DNA from 2 places in the Paenibacillus sp. NPDC058071 genome. Region 1 is predicted to be linked to the other one. Evidence: riboswitches for the same ligand, from Rfam matches in the RefSeq annotation. Region 1 holds a riboswitch; the other holds the start of a gene.
The links. Region 1 has a riboswitch for cobalamin ahead of ACFVTB_RS16190 (ABC transporter substrate-binding protein). Riboswitches for the same ligand answer to the same signal wherever they lie in the genome.

Region 1 (5,971 bases):
ATACGAGCCAATGTATCCGCCCAGAGCAGGAATATGCCTCCTCCGACAGCTGACAGCGGCACAATAAGCCGATAATCCGGTCCGACGATCAGCCGGATCAAATGAGGGATAACGAGTCCAACAAACCCAATAACACCGGAAACGGAAACCGCCGCAGCCGTTAGCAGCGTTGAACCAATTAGGACAATCAGCTTCGTCCGCTCCACTCGAATGCCGAGATGCGCGGCATGCCGCTCACCGAACATAAATAAATTGAGCGGGTGAGCCAGCACCATAAGCAGCGGCAAACCGACCGCCAAAAACGGCAGGAGCATGTATACATGAGCCCAAGACCGCATAGCCAGTGAACCCATGAGCCAAAACAAGATTTGATTGACGACGCCCTCCGATAAGCTAACCATAAAAGAAACAAAAGCGCCGAGAAACGATTGCACGACGACGCCGGACAAAATGAGCGTCTCCAACTGCATCCCGGCTTTGCTTCGGGATAGCGCCAGCACTGCCCCAAGCGTCAGAAGCCCTGTTGCAAAGGCGACGACCGGAATCGTCCAAAAGCCGATCAGCGCTTGAAACCCGAACAGAATTAAAAAGGCGGCTCCGACCGAGCTGCCGGAAGCGACCCCTAGCGTGTACGGATCGGCAAGCGGATTGCGAAGCACTCCTTGAAAACCCGCTCCCGCCAGCGACAGGCAGGCGCCCACCAAAATGGCCAGCAGCACGCGGGATAAACGGACCTGCGTAACGATCGCCACTTCGCTCTCGCTCCACGAACCTGCGCTTTGGTCGAGCCACGGAAGCTGATGCAGCAGTATGCCCCATACGTCTTTAATGGAAATGCCTGCCGAGCCGATCGACAGGCTGGCAACAACGGAAACAGCAAGAAGGAGCAGACTTGCTGCTCCATAAGTGAGTAAACGGCTTTTCATTTTAAGAGAACAGATCCGGGTGGATTGTCTTCGCCAGCTCCAGCAGGCCGTCAGCCAATCTCGGACCTACGCGTACGAGCGGATCCTCGGCAACTGCAAACAGCTGTTTGTTCTTGATCGCATCGATTGCATCCCAGCCCGGTCTTTGGGCAAATGCGGCGGCAATCGGATTCGGGTCTTCTTTCAAGTCCGGGTAAATGATCAGTTGAGGATTTTGTTTAACGACTTCTTCTGCGCTTACCTCAAACCAGCCGGGCTGAGCTGCCGAAATGTTCGTTCCGCCGGCAATCGTCAGCAGTTCGTTGAGGAAGGTGCCTGAGCCGACGGTCCAGCCCGGCGAAAATTCAAGATATACCGGCTTCTTCGCAGCATCCTTGACCGCGTCCTGCACTTGCTGCTTGACGTCCTTCATATGCTGCGCCACCGTTTCCGCTTCCTTTTCCTTGCCTACGATGCGGCCAATTGTCGTGATCTTGTCCGCAGTCGCGTCATAGGTCGTCGGATCGGTTGCGTAAACGGCGATCTTCAACTCACGAAGCTTCGTCACCGCCTCCGCATTCATCGAGGAGGAAGCAAGCACCAAATCCGGCGTCAATGCGACAACCGCCTCAATGTTCGTCGTCATGTCGCCGATTTGCGGTTTCGAAGCCGCTTCCGGCGGATAATTGCTGAATGCGTCGACTCCCGCCACCTGCTCGCCCGCTCCGATCGCATACATCACTTCCGTTTCGCTAGGCGCTAATGTAACCACCTTGCTCGGCGCCTGTTCAAACGTAATCTCCGTGCCGGTGTCATCCTTAACCGTAAGCGGATATGCCGACTGCTGCGATTGTTCCTGCTGCTGCGGCTGCTGTCCTTGCCCATTCGACCCATTGCCGCCGTTCGATCCCGAACCGTTTCCGCAGGCCGCAACGACCATCAGCATAGCGACCAAGAGCAGCGCCGCTAATCCCCTCCATCGTTTGTGTGCGTTTTTCATTCCTTGCATCAAATTAACACATCTCCTCTCCTTAATTAAAAAAGCATTTCCGGCATCAAAAGTGCCGGAAATGCTGAAAGTCCCGCCGCCATTGTGCGCGCGGCGGACGGACTGGCCATCCCAACACCATCCCAAGTCCTCGTAGGATAAAGCGTTATGCGAAGCAGGCAGGTCTCCTGACTCGAAGCCGTCGACGGCGTCTTCCCGGGAGCGGCAGCGCCCAGTGACATTCAACCGTCGATATCGCCAGTGGGAATGCGGGCGACGCTTCTTACAGTGGCGGGTCCGTGCCGGATTTTCACCGGACTTCCCTATTAAGCCAAACGGCTGCCTGCGATTGCAGCATCCGAACGGCGCCTGATCGATCAAACCTATACGTTTATATCGTAGTTACTATACCAAAATCTTTGAACCTTTGTCTATCGCGCTTCCACTCCGAACACTGCCCGGCGAAGTCTAGGTCCAAGCCGGAAGGCGTTGCCGACGACGGAGACGGAGCTGAACGCCATCGCCGTACCCGCCATCCATGGCTCCAGCATGCCGATTGCCGCGAAAGGGATGATCAGCGCGTTATAGAGGAACGCGAACGTCAAATTCTGCTTCACGTTGCGCACTGTCATCCGGCTAATGGCAAACGCCTCGGGGATCGCCGTCATCCGCGGCTGCAGCAGCGTAATGTGTCCAGCAGTCAAAGCTGCGTCCGTCCCGTCGCCCATCGCAAGACCCGCGTCGGCCGCCGCCAGCGCGGGAGCGTCGTTCCAACCGTCCCCTGCCATGCCGATTCGCTTACCTTCCGCGCGCAGACGATGAACAAGCTCCAGCTTGTCTTCCGGCAGCATACCTGCAAATACGCGGCTTCTATCGATGCCTGCCGCATCGGCGGCCGTGTTCGCCGGGGAACGATGATCGCCCGTCGTCAGCAACACATCGACGCCTTGCAAGGCGAGCTGGCGTACGGCTTGACGGGCGTACGGCTTGATCGTGTCCGAGAATGAAATGACGCCGATGACAATGCCTTCGTCGGCCGCGTAAAGCACCGTTTCGCCGACGCTTTCCCGCTCGCTGACAAATGCCTTAATTCCGTCGTCATTTATTGTCCATTGCCGGTCACGGACAAAGGAAGCGTTGCCTACGCCAATTGTTCGACGTTCGACGAAAGCCTCTACCCCTTTGCCGGTCGTATACGCGAAACGCTCCGCCTTCGGAAGCACCAAGCCGCTCTTAGCTGCCTCAGCCACAATTGCTTTTCCAAGCGGATGCGTCGATTCCGTTTCTACAGCAGCCGCCAGCTTAAGCAGTGTTGACCGGCTGCATCCGGCTGCATAGCTGCGGCTCATCCGCGGCTTGCCTTCCGTCAGCGTCCCCGTTTTGTCGAGCAGCAGCGTATCCATTTGCGCGAGCCGCTCCAGCGCGCCGGCCTCCTTCACTACGATACCCCGTTTGGCCAGGCGGCCGGATGCGATCACAAGCGAGATCGGCGTAGCCAGTCCCAAAGCGCACGGACATGCGGCCAGTACGACAGCGACGGCGCAGCGGAACGCCTGCTCCCACCCGCCTCTGTCTATAAAGGCGATCCATACAACGAATGTCGCGGCGGACAGCAGCAGCATAGCGGGAACGAACCAGGACGAAACAGCGTCGACCTGTCGCTGGATCGCCGATTTCGAGCGCTGCGCCTGCCGGACGAGCTCGCTGATGCGGCTCAGCATCGTTTCATGGCCGGCCGCTTCCGTCCGGATACGGAGACGGCCGCTCTCCATCCTCGTCCCCGCCCATACTTTATCGCCCGCCCGTTTCGCGACGGGTAAGCTTTCTCCGGTAAGCAGCGACTCGTCGATTTCCGCTTCGCCGCTTGCGACAACGCCGTCGACCGGAATCATCTCTCCTTGCCCGGCTTGCGCATAATCGCCGGCGCGAACGAATGCTGTTTTCACTTCCATCGTCTCGCCTGCCCGCTCGACGATAACGGTGTCTGTTCGCAGCTTGCCGTAACCGGAAGCGTCGTTTTGCGCTCTCGCAGCAGCAGCGGCCTCGATGTACTTGCCTAACAATACAGCTGTAATAACGACGGCGGACGTTTCGAAATAAAGCGGCAGCTCATGCGCGTTCGCCCCTGCCCGACCGGCGGTAAAAACAAGATAATGACTGTAAAAGTAAGCGGCGGACGTTCCAACGGCCACTAAGACGTCCATGTTTGCCGATCTCGCCCGCAGCGCTTGATAAGCACCGAAATAAAACGGCATTCCGATCACGAATTGAATAAATGTCGCCAATCCAAGCTGCAGCCAAACGTTGGCGAGTGCGGCGGGAAGAGTCACTTCGCCCAGCCACGAGAAGTGCTGCAGCATCGCGCCAAGCAGCGGCAGCGTCAATACGGCAGAGACAATCAGCCTTGTCAGCAATGACCGCCGCTCCTTGGCAAATGCTGCCTGCGCCGCTTCCGGAACGGACGCGGCAAAGCCGATTTGCTTGATTTTAGCGGCAATTTGCACTGGCTGCACAGCTTCCGGATTATATTGAATCCATGCGGTTCTGGCCGAGTAACTAACGGCTACCGCTTGAACGCCCTCCATTCTTCCAACCGATTTCTCGATTCTCGCGGCGCACGCCGTACAGCTCATTCCTTGCACGGAGAAATCGATCGTGATGCCGTTCGTCTCGTACTCCACCATTCCGACAGCCCTCCCGTCCGCAAAACGATTCTGCCACTATTTATATGTCGGACAGGCGGACCTCATGAATATAGGGCTCAAAACCGAAATCAGTGCTTGCCTTGAAGGGAGGGAAAGCGCTGCGGGCAGAGGGTTCTTCCGATCGCCATCTATATCGAGCAGGCAGGCAAAAAAAAAAGACGAACGGATCGGCTTTCGCCCCGTTCGTCCCGCAGCCGGTTTAGCCGAGCGCCACTTCGCCCTGCCAAGCCAGCATGCCGCCGGTCATATTCGTCACGTTATAGCCTTGCGCTTCCAAGAAATCGCACGCTTTTCCGCTGCGGTTGCCGCTCCGGCAAACCATAATGAGCGGCGCATTCTTATCCAGCTCTTCGTACCGTTCTGCAAGCTCGGATAGCGGAAGGCTGACCGCTTCTTTAATATGACCGGATTCCCATTCATCGATTTCACGTACGTCGATTAAATGAAGCTTTTCGCTGTTTTTCAAACGGGATTCCACTTCTTCCGGCGTTATCAATTGTGCCATTATAATTCCACTCCTTCTAATTTCTTCGTAATTTGCGATTCATATTGCCTAAACGCCGAAGTATGCCCCCAGCCTCTCTCCTCCGTCAGCATCCGGTAACGCAGCTGTTTCTCGCTCAGCCTATGCCGCAGCTTTGTGCGCTCTCCATCGTCCGTACACAGAGCGATCAGGTCCCGCAGCCCGATAATCTCCTTCGAAAGCTGCATCTCCTCTGGCACCGCCCCGGCATTGCGAAGCAGCTTGTAACCGAGCCGCAGATCTTCCGGAACATGCGACATATCTTCCAGCTGCAGCGGTTTTCCTTTACCCTCCAGCTCGTCGAACTCGCCTCTGGACATCGCTTCCCGAATCCGTTGTTCCGCTATAATCGCCGCCCACTCCATTAAGCCTCGCTCCTTCCTCCGGTAACGTTCCATTTCCCTTCAATTGTACCGTTTCGATACAATCGATGTAAAGCGTTCGCAAGAGAGAGGGACAGCGCAACATAAAGCCCCCGGCCGATAGAGCCGGGGGCTTTATAGAAAGATCAGCTTCACTTAAATCCGAACGGCAGTGCCGCTTACCGTTACCATCAGCATGCCGTCGCGGATCACTTCGTAATCAAGATCGATCGCGACGATGGCATTGGCGCCCAATCTCGACGCTTGCTGTTTCATTTCTTCAATCGCTACGTCTCTTGCTTCCTTTAGCTTGCTTTCATACGCGCCTGATCTGCCGCCGACAATATCAGTTATCGATGCCAAAAAATCGCGAACGATATTCGCCCCCATGATCGTTTCTCCCGTAACAATGCCGATATAATCCATAATAGGACGTCCTTCAATGGTTGGCGTCGTCGTAATAAGCATGATTCCCATCTCCCATTCTT
Region 2 (5,971 bases), on a different contig from region 1:
CCCAGTTTTCTGCGGCTTTGGAGGTTCTTTAGCTTTGCTTTATTATAGGTTGAACTCGCCTGGGTTAAGACCCAATGTGTTGCAGATGTCGCGAACAGCAGCCTGCTCCTGCAAATCGAAATCACCGTCTGCTGCGCCAATGGCACTGCACACGCCGACGATTACGCGGCCGATTTCCGGTTTACTGCGAAATTTGGCAATTGCCTTCAACGCTTCTTGCTTACCGATCATGCCGTCAAATTCGATGTTGCCTACGTAATGATTAAAGCGGTTAATGACGTCGCTCATTTCAAATACTTTTAGCTCTTCGCTGCGGCTGATATAGCCGGCCATTTTTTGTTTCTCAGCAGAGTCGATGGAACCGTCGGCGCCTGCTACGATTGCGCAGCCTGCAACGACCGCATCCAGAAAGTCTTTATTTTTAAATTTCTTCACCTGATCGTTTAGTCCTTGCTTGGTGCTTTGCAGCCATGTGGAAAATGAGCTCATTTCTAGCAACCTCCTAATTAATCATTATAATGCTATAACTCTATTGTAGTTTCTTCTGGTACCAATTAGCAAATTTTGCTGAAGTCTGTCTGTTTTTGTTGAACAAAACCGAAACAGCGTTTGACTGCAAGTAAGGGGAAGCTTGACACCACAAGCACAGCATTTTATAGTAAGTATAAGACTAACTACTATGAGGTCCTTATGGAAGATATCTATAAAGAGCTGCAAAAGCTCGGTTTTTCTCAATACGAATGCAAAGCCTACATCAGCTTGTTGAAGAACTCTCCAATTACAGGCTACGAAATCAGCAAACGCTCCGGCGTACCGCGTTCCATGATTTATGAAGTGATCGGCAAGCTGCTCGACAAAGGGGCGGTTCATACCGTACCTTCAGAGCCGGTCACGTATGCGCCGTTGCCGGCTAAGGACTTGATCGGGAGACTGCGCAGCAACTTTGAGCAATCTTTTGATTACTTAGAGAAGAAGCTGAGCGCACTGGAAAGCGAGCAAGAAGTGGATGTTATCAGGCGAATCAGCAGCGACGAGCACGTGCTGATGGAAATCAACGAGATGATCGAGGGAGCCAAGGAAGAGCTCTGGTTATCCGTTTGGGAGCCGCAGGTTGGGTTTATCAAGGAGCGGATAGATCGTCGTGTGAACGAAGGCATTTCTGTTTTTTCTGTGCTGTTCGGAAAAGCAGAAACGCAGGTGGGGATCACCTATCATCACGATTATATGGCTCCAGAAGTGGCGGAGGAGCGATTGGGCGGTCATCTGACCATCGTGGCGCGGGATAAAGAAGAAGTGTTGATCGCAAACTTCGGACCCAATCAAGTTGCTTGGGCCGTCAAAACCCAGGACCCGGCGCTTGTCCTCGTAGCCATCGAATACATTCGCCATGACATTATGTTTGCCGAGGTAACCAAGGTGCTTGGGCCAGAAAAGGTAGAAGCGCTTTGGAGAAACAAACCGGATCTCTATCAAGTGGTAACAGGAAAACGGTTCATGTAGCGTGAACCGTATTTTCTTTCTTATTTTCATAGTCGTTATACATCTAACATCTATATAGAAAAAGTGGAGAAGAGGAAAGAGAGTGAGTCAAGAAGGGCTACAGGCAACATCATCTGCGACTCCAAGAGACGAAGGCAGCTTTTTGCAGGGCGTGAAGGATTGTATTCCAACGTTGCTGGGGTATTTAAGCATTGGTTTCGCAGCGGGTGTTTTGGAAAAGACGGCGGGTCTCAGCATTATGGAGATTATCCTTCTGAGTGTATTGCTGTATGCAGGCTCTGGGCAGTTTATTTTTGCCGGAATGATTGTCGCAGGGAGTTCGGCAACGGCGATTATGGTTACGATATTTTTTGTGAATTTACGGCATATTTTGCTCAGTGCGGCACTGTCACCCTATTTTCGCCACCTTACCCCGTTTAAAAATATGCTGATAGGCTCGCTTTTGACGGATGAAACCTTTGGCGTTGCCATTAATGAAGCAGCAAGAAAAAAACAAATCCATGAAAAATGGATGCACGGCTTGAATCTGACCGCGTACCTCAATTGGATTGTCGCCAATATTGCAGGCGCCTATTTTGGACAATGGATTTCAGAGCCTGAGAAGTTCGGACTGGATTTTGCGCTGGCTGCTATGTTTATCGGTCTGTTAATTCTGGCGATTGTCAGTCGTAAAAAGGTGAAAATCGATGTTATTGTAGCGGTATGTGCGATAGTTATTGCAGTAGGCATAGCGGTTATTTACCCGGGGCATGTGGGGGTTATTGTGGCTACGGTAGTCGCTGCTACGATTGGGATGGTGATTGATAAATGGAAGTAAGATGGGATGTCTTTTTGATGATTGTCGGAGCTGCCTTGCTGACATTTCTGCCTCGGGTAGTGCCTCTTATCGTTTTGAGCCGGATGGAACTTCCGGAGTGGGCCATTCGCTGGCTGGACTATGTGCCGATATCTGTAATGGCGGCATTGGTCGGACAGGAGCTATTCGTGCAGAAAGGGCAGTTTTCCCTGTTAAACAATATCGAGCTACTGGCAGCGATCCCCACGGTTCTCGTCGCGATTAAAACAAAAAGCTTGCTCGGAACAGTGATTACAGGTATGATTTCGATCATGGCTTTACGGTACTTCATTTAATAAGGAGAATGTCGTCGACGGTCTCCCCTAAGGAATCAGGCTTAATGGCGATCGGAAGAACCCTCTGACCCGTAGCGCTCCCTCTCACTTCAAGTCATGCACTGATTTCGGTTTTGAGCCGAGAAAATCAAGAATATGCTGATTAAATAGCTGCGGCTCCTCAATAAAAGGAAGATGTCCGCAGCCTTGCATCATCGTCTTGAAGGATCGGTTCATTTTCGCATGCAAGGACTCTGCTGTTGTTATGTTAAACGGATGATCTTGATCCGAGATAATAGTAAGGATTGGGATGTTAATCTCTTGGAGTCGGTTGAAGGCATAAGGTTTAATAACGGTAGAGAGATTTGGAGAGAAGCGACAGAAGTTGCTGCTGTTTCGAACATTATGGAGCACTTTATTACGAGCCTCATCTTTTCCTGCGGAAGGAAAAAAGTATTGCCAGAACGGATTCGCAATGAATGCTTCAATCGCTTTTTCGCGACCCTTCAGACGGGTATTAATAAAATTCCTAATTCCCTCCCACATCATTTTCATAGGATAAGAACGGCCATTGATCGAGGGGGAAACTAGAATAAGAGCGTTAACCAGCCCGGGATAAGCGAGAGTGAAGTTCACGGCAACGCTGCCGCCCAGCGATGAACCAACTAAAGTAACGTTTTGCAGCTTCAAGGAATCAACCAAAGCTTTTAAATCATCGACATTGGAGAAGGGAGCGGTTGGCGTACTGGAAAGGCCGTATCCTCGTAAATCATAGCGAATGACTTTATACTGTGCGGCAAGAGAGTCAACCTGCTCATTCCAGATTTGATGATCATTGAAATTTCCATGAATCAGAATAAGAGGATCGCCACTTCCTGAAACGGTATAAAAAATTCGTCCGCCTGATACGTCAATATAATCCTGAATCATTAGCTCGAGCCTCCTCTACACTTACTGAATCTACAAAAGATCGGCATTATGCAGGTTGTCTTCAATAATGGATCGCAGTACCTCGGAAACGGAGTGATCGCCCCTATGACAGCAACGATCGATTTCTTCCCATAATGATTGCGGCAAGGTCAGCGATATTTTTCGAGTAACGCCTATTGGCTTGCGGCCTGCCCCTTTTCGGGAGCCTCCTTTAGTACGTATAAGCTCTGAGTTTTTGCTATCTATTAATTTCTCCATGTAATCACCCTCCTGTATAATTCCATATATTTATTGGACAGTCAATTAATGCTACCTTATTCAATCGCCAGCTAAAATCTTCGTATCTCCTTACAAACGCAATATTCACTTTTTCTGGCCAACTAACGATTGCACTCCATATCGAAATGGGTTATTCTTCAATGGGCGATCCATTAGTAGGACTTATAGTTCATGCTGTTAACGGTAGAATCTATATATATAGTGGCCATCCAACTACAACTTCATATATAGGTAAATGGTGCTGTGTTTACACAGCTTAAAATGGAAGATCAGTGCAATTCTGACGCGGTCCCGCCACTGTAACGCCGAGTAGGTTAACGTGTTTCCACTGTATGTTCAATACGGGAAGGAGTTAGCTATACGATGAAGCAAAGCCAGGATACGTGCCATTTACTTTATTCTACGATTTCACGAGGATGAAAGGAGAGATGTTTAGCTGTGCCTTATTCAGGCATGGGTATGTCCGTATGCCCGTTTGTCAAACACCTTTCACATAATAGTGATAGGTGTTTTTTTTGTTTTACATCATAAATCTATTTGAAGGAGACGGATCATGTTACTGCAAAAAGCATGGAAAAAAAGCATAGCATTAGGCTTAACGCTATTAATGCTAGTTTCGTTGTTCAGCCCAACCGCCGCAATGGCGGCAGGGGGCCAATCGGGAGCCAATGCTGTCAAAGGATATGTGACGGTAGCGGTTGAGAAATTTACATTGGGGCAAGGTTATGTCGTTGAGCCAGTTCGTGTTCCTATTCATGAAGGGGACAATGCGGCAGCTGTTATTTCAGAGCTTCTAGGAGAAGATAACTATGACCATTCAGGCACCGTAGATAGCGGCTTTTACTTATCTAGCGTATATGACCCCGGTGCGGGAGAGGCCAAATTTCCTGCTTACATCCTGCAAGCGCTCGGAGGAGCGGCAAATGTAGACGATCGAGCGGATGAAGATTGGTTAGGCGAATTCGATTACTACTACCAGTCGGGATGGAACTTCGCGGTCAATCATTCCTTCCCGAGTGTCGGAGCGTCGGACGTCGATCTTAATAACGGCGATGTCGTCCGTTGGCAGTATACGGTTTATGGGTATGGGGAGGACATAGGGAATGGCGGTACGCTTATTTCTCCTGCCAATAAGGATGCATTAACAGAGAAAGTAGCGGAGATTAATAGCAGCGCAGATAAAGCAACCATTCTTGCGGATGCAGAAGTTCGAGCGGCGTACGAGAATGCTTACCATACGCTCACGAATATGGAAAGCGGTCAATCTGCGGTTGACGCTGCGCTGAGTGATTTGACTGAAGCGCTTGGTGAAACTGCTCAGCTGAACACGGCTGAATTGGCAGCCGCTATTCAATTGGCCGAGTTAGCCAAGACTTCTGTAAAAGTAAGCGTAGACGGATCGGATGTCAGCACAACGGAATATTGGGTTGTTCAAGCGGAGCTTGATGCATTCGTCCAACTGATTGTATCGGCTCAGCAGCTCATCGCTGACTCGACTGCAACGCAGGATGGAATAGACGCTAAAGTATTGGCGCTCGAGCAAGCCCAAGCGGCCTTTAACCAAGCGATAAAACAAGGCCTGCAGGAAGTAGAGACGAAATATAGCATCACGTTTACCGTTGCGCCAAAAGCGGCTTCGTTAGAGCTTTATAATGCCAAAAATCAGCTCGTCGATATTGGTACAGGCCAATCAGGCACCTATAAAGTATATCAAGCCTCTCTGCCAGCCGGCGACTATCGCTACAAAGGACTTGACGCTAGCGGAAATTCGATTGGCGGCGGCAAGTTAACGATTACGACGCAGCCTAGTCAAGCCTTTGAATTCCGTCAATTGAACTTTAAAGCAAGTAATGCGGGATGGAACGTTGATACAGACTACACGGTAAAAGTAGGTCAAAATAGCCCAAGCGATACGTCCCTCATTTGGGGAACGAAGACGGCTGCGGGCGAGTATCCAGTCCTTGTTCTTACAGGCAACACGTATTTTTATTCTTTTGAGCCGACTAGAGCACGTGATCTCGAGGGATATAATACAGCAAGCAGCAGCGTTACGGTTACGTTAGCTGCTACGGCACAAAATATTTCCACAGCGATTCCATTAGCGCGTGCGATTACATTTACAGTACCTGAAGAAGCAAAGCTTATCATTGGC

Region 2: another riboswitch for cobalamin. It lies ahead of ACFVTB_RS15410 (S-layer homology domain-containing protein); the one in region 1 lies ahead of ACFVTB_RS16190 (ABC transporter substrate-binding protein).

What each region holds. Positions count from the first base shown of each region.
Region 1 is NZ_JBHVSK010000009.1:86,426-92,396, forward strand. Features, by position in the region: gene ACFVTB_RS16185 (FecCD family ABC transporter permease) at 1-926, opposite strand, end outside; gene ACFVTB_RS16190 (ABC transporter substrate-binding protein) at 928-1,914, opposite strand; cobalamin riboswitch at 2,055-2,256, opposite strand; gene ACFVTB_RS16195 (heavy metal translocating P-type ATPase) at 2,325-4,577, opposite strand; gene ACFVTB_RS16200 (rhodanese-like domain-containing protein) at 4,798-5,103, opposite strand; gene ACFVTB_RS16205 (DnaJ family domain-containing protein) at 5,103-5,486, opposite strand; gene ACFVTB_RS16210 (YbjQ family protein) at 5,640-5,951, opposite strand.
Region 2 is NZ_JBHVSK010000008.1:184,037-190,007, reverse strand. Features, by position in the region: gene ACFVTB_RS15440 (tellurite resistance TerB family protein) at 43-489, opposite strand; gene ACFVTB_RS15435 (TrmB family transcriptional regulator) at 691-1,500, shown strand; gene ACFVTB_RS15430 (AzlC family ABC transporter permease) at 1,583-2,317, shown strand; gene ACFVTB_RS15425 (AzlD domain-containing protein) at 2,308-2,631, shown strand; gene ACFVTB_RS15420 (alpha/beta fold hydrolase) at 2,716-3,540, opposite strand; gene ACFVTB_RS15415 (hypothetical protein) at 3,571-3,798, opposite strand; cobalamin riboswitch at 4,039-4,224, shown strand; gene ACFVTB_RS15410 (S-layer homology domain-containing protein) at 4,373-5,971, shown strand, end outside.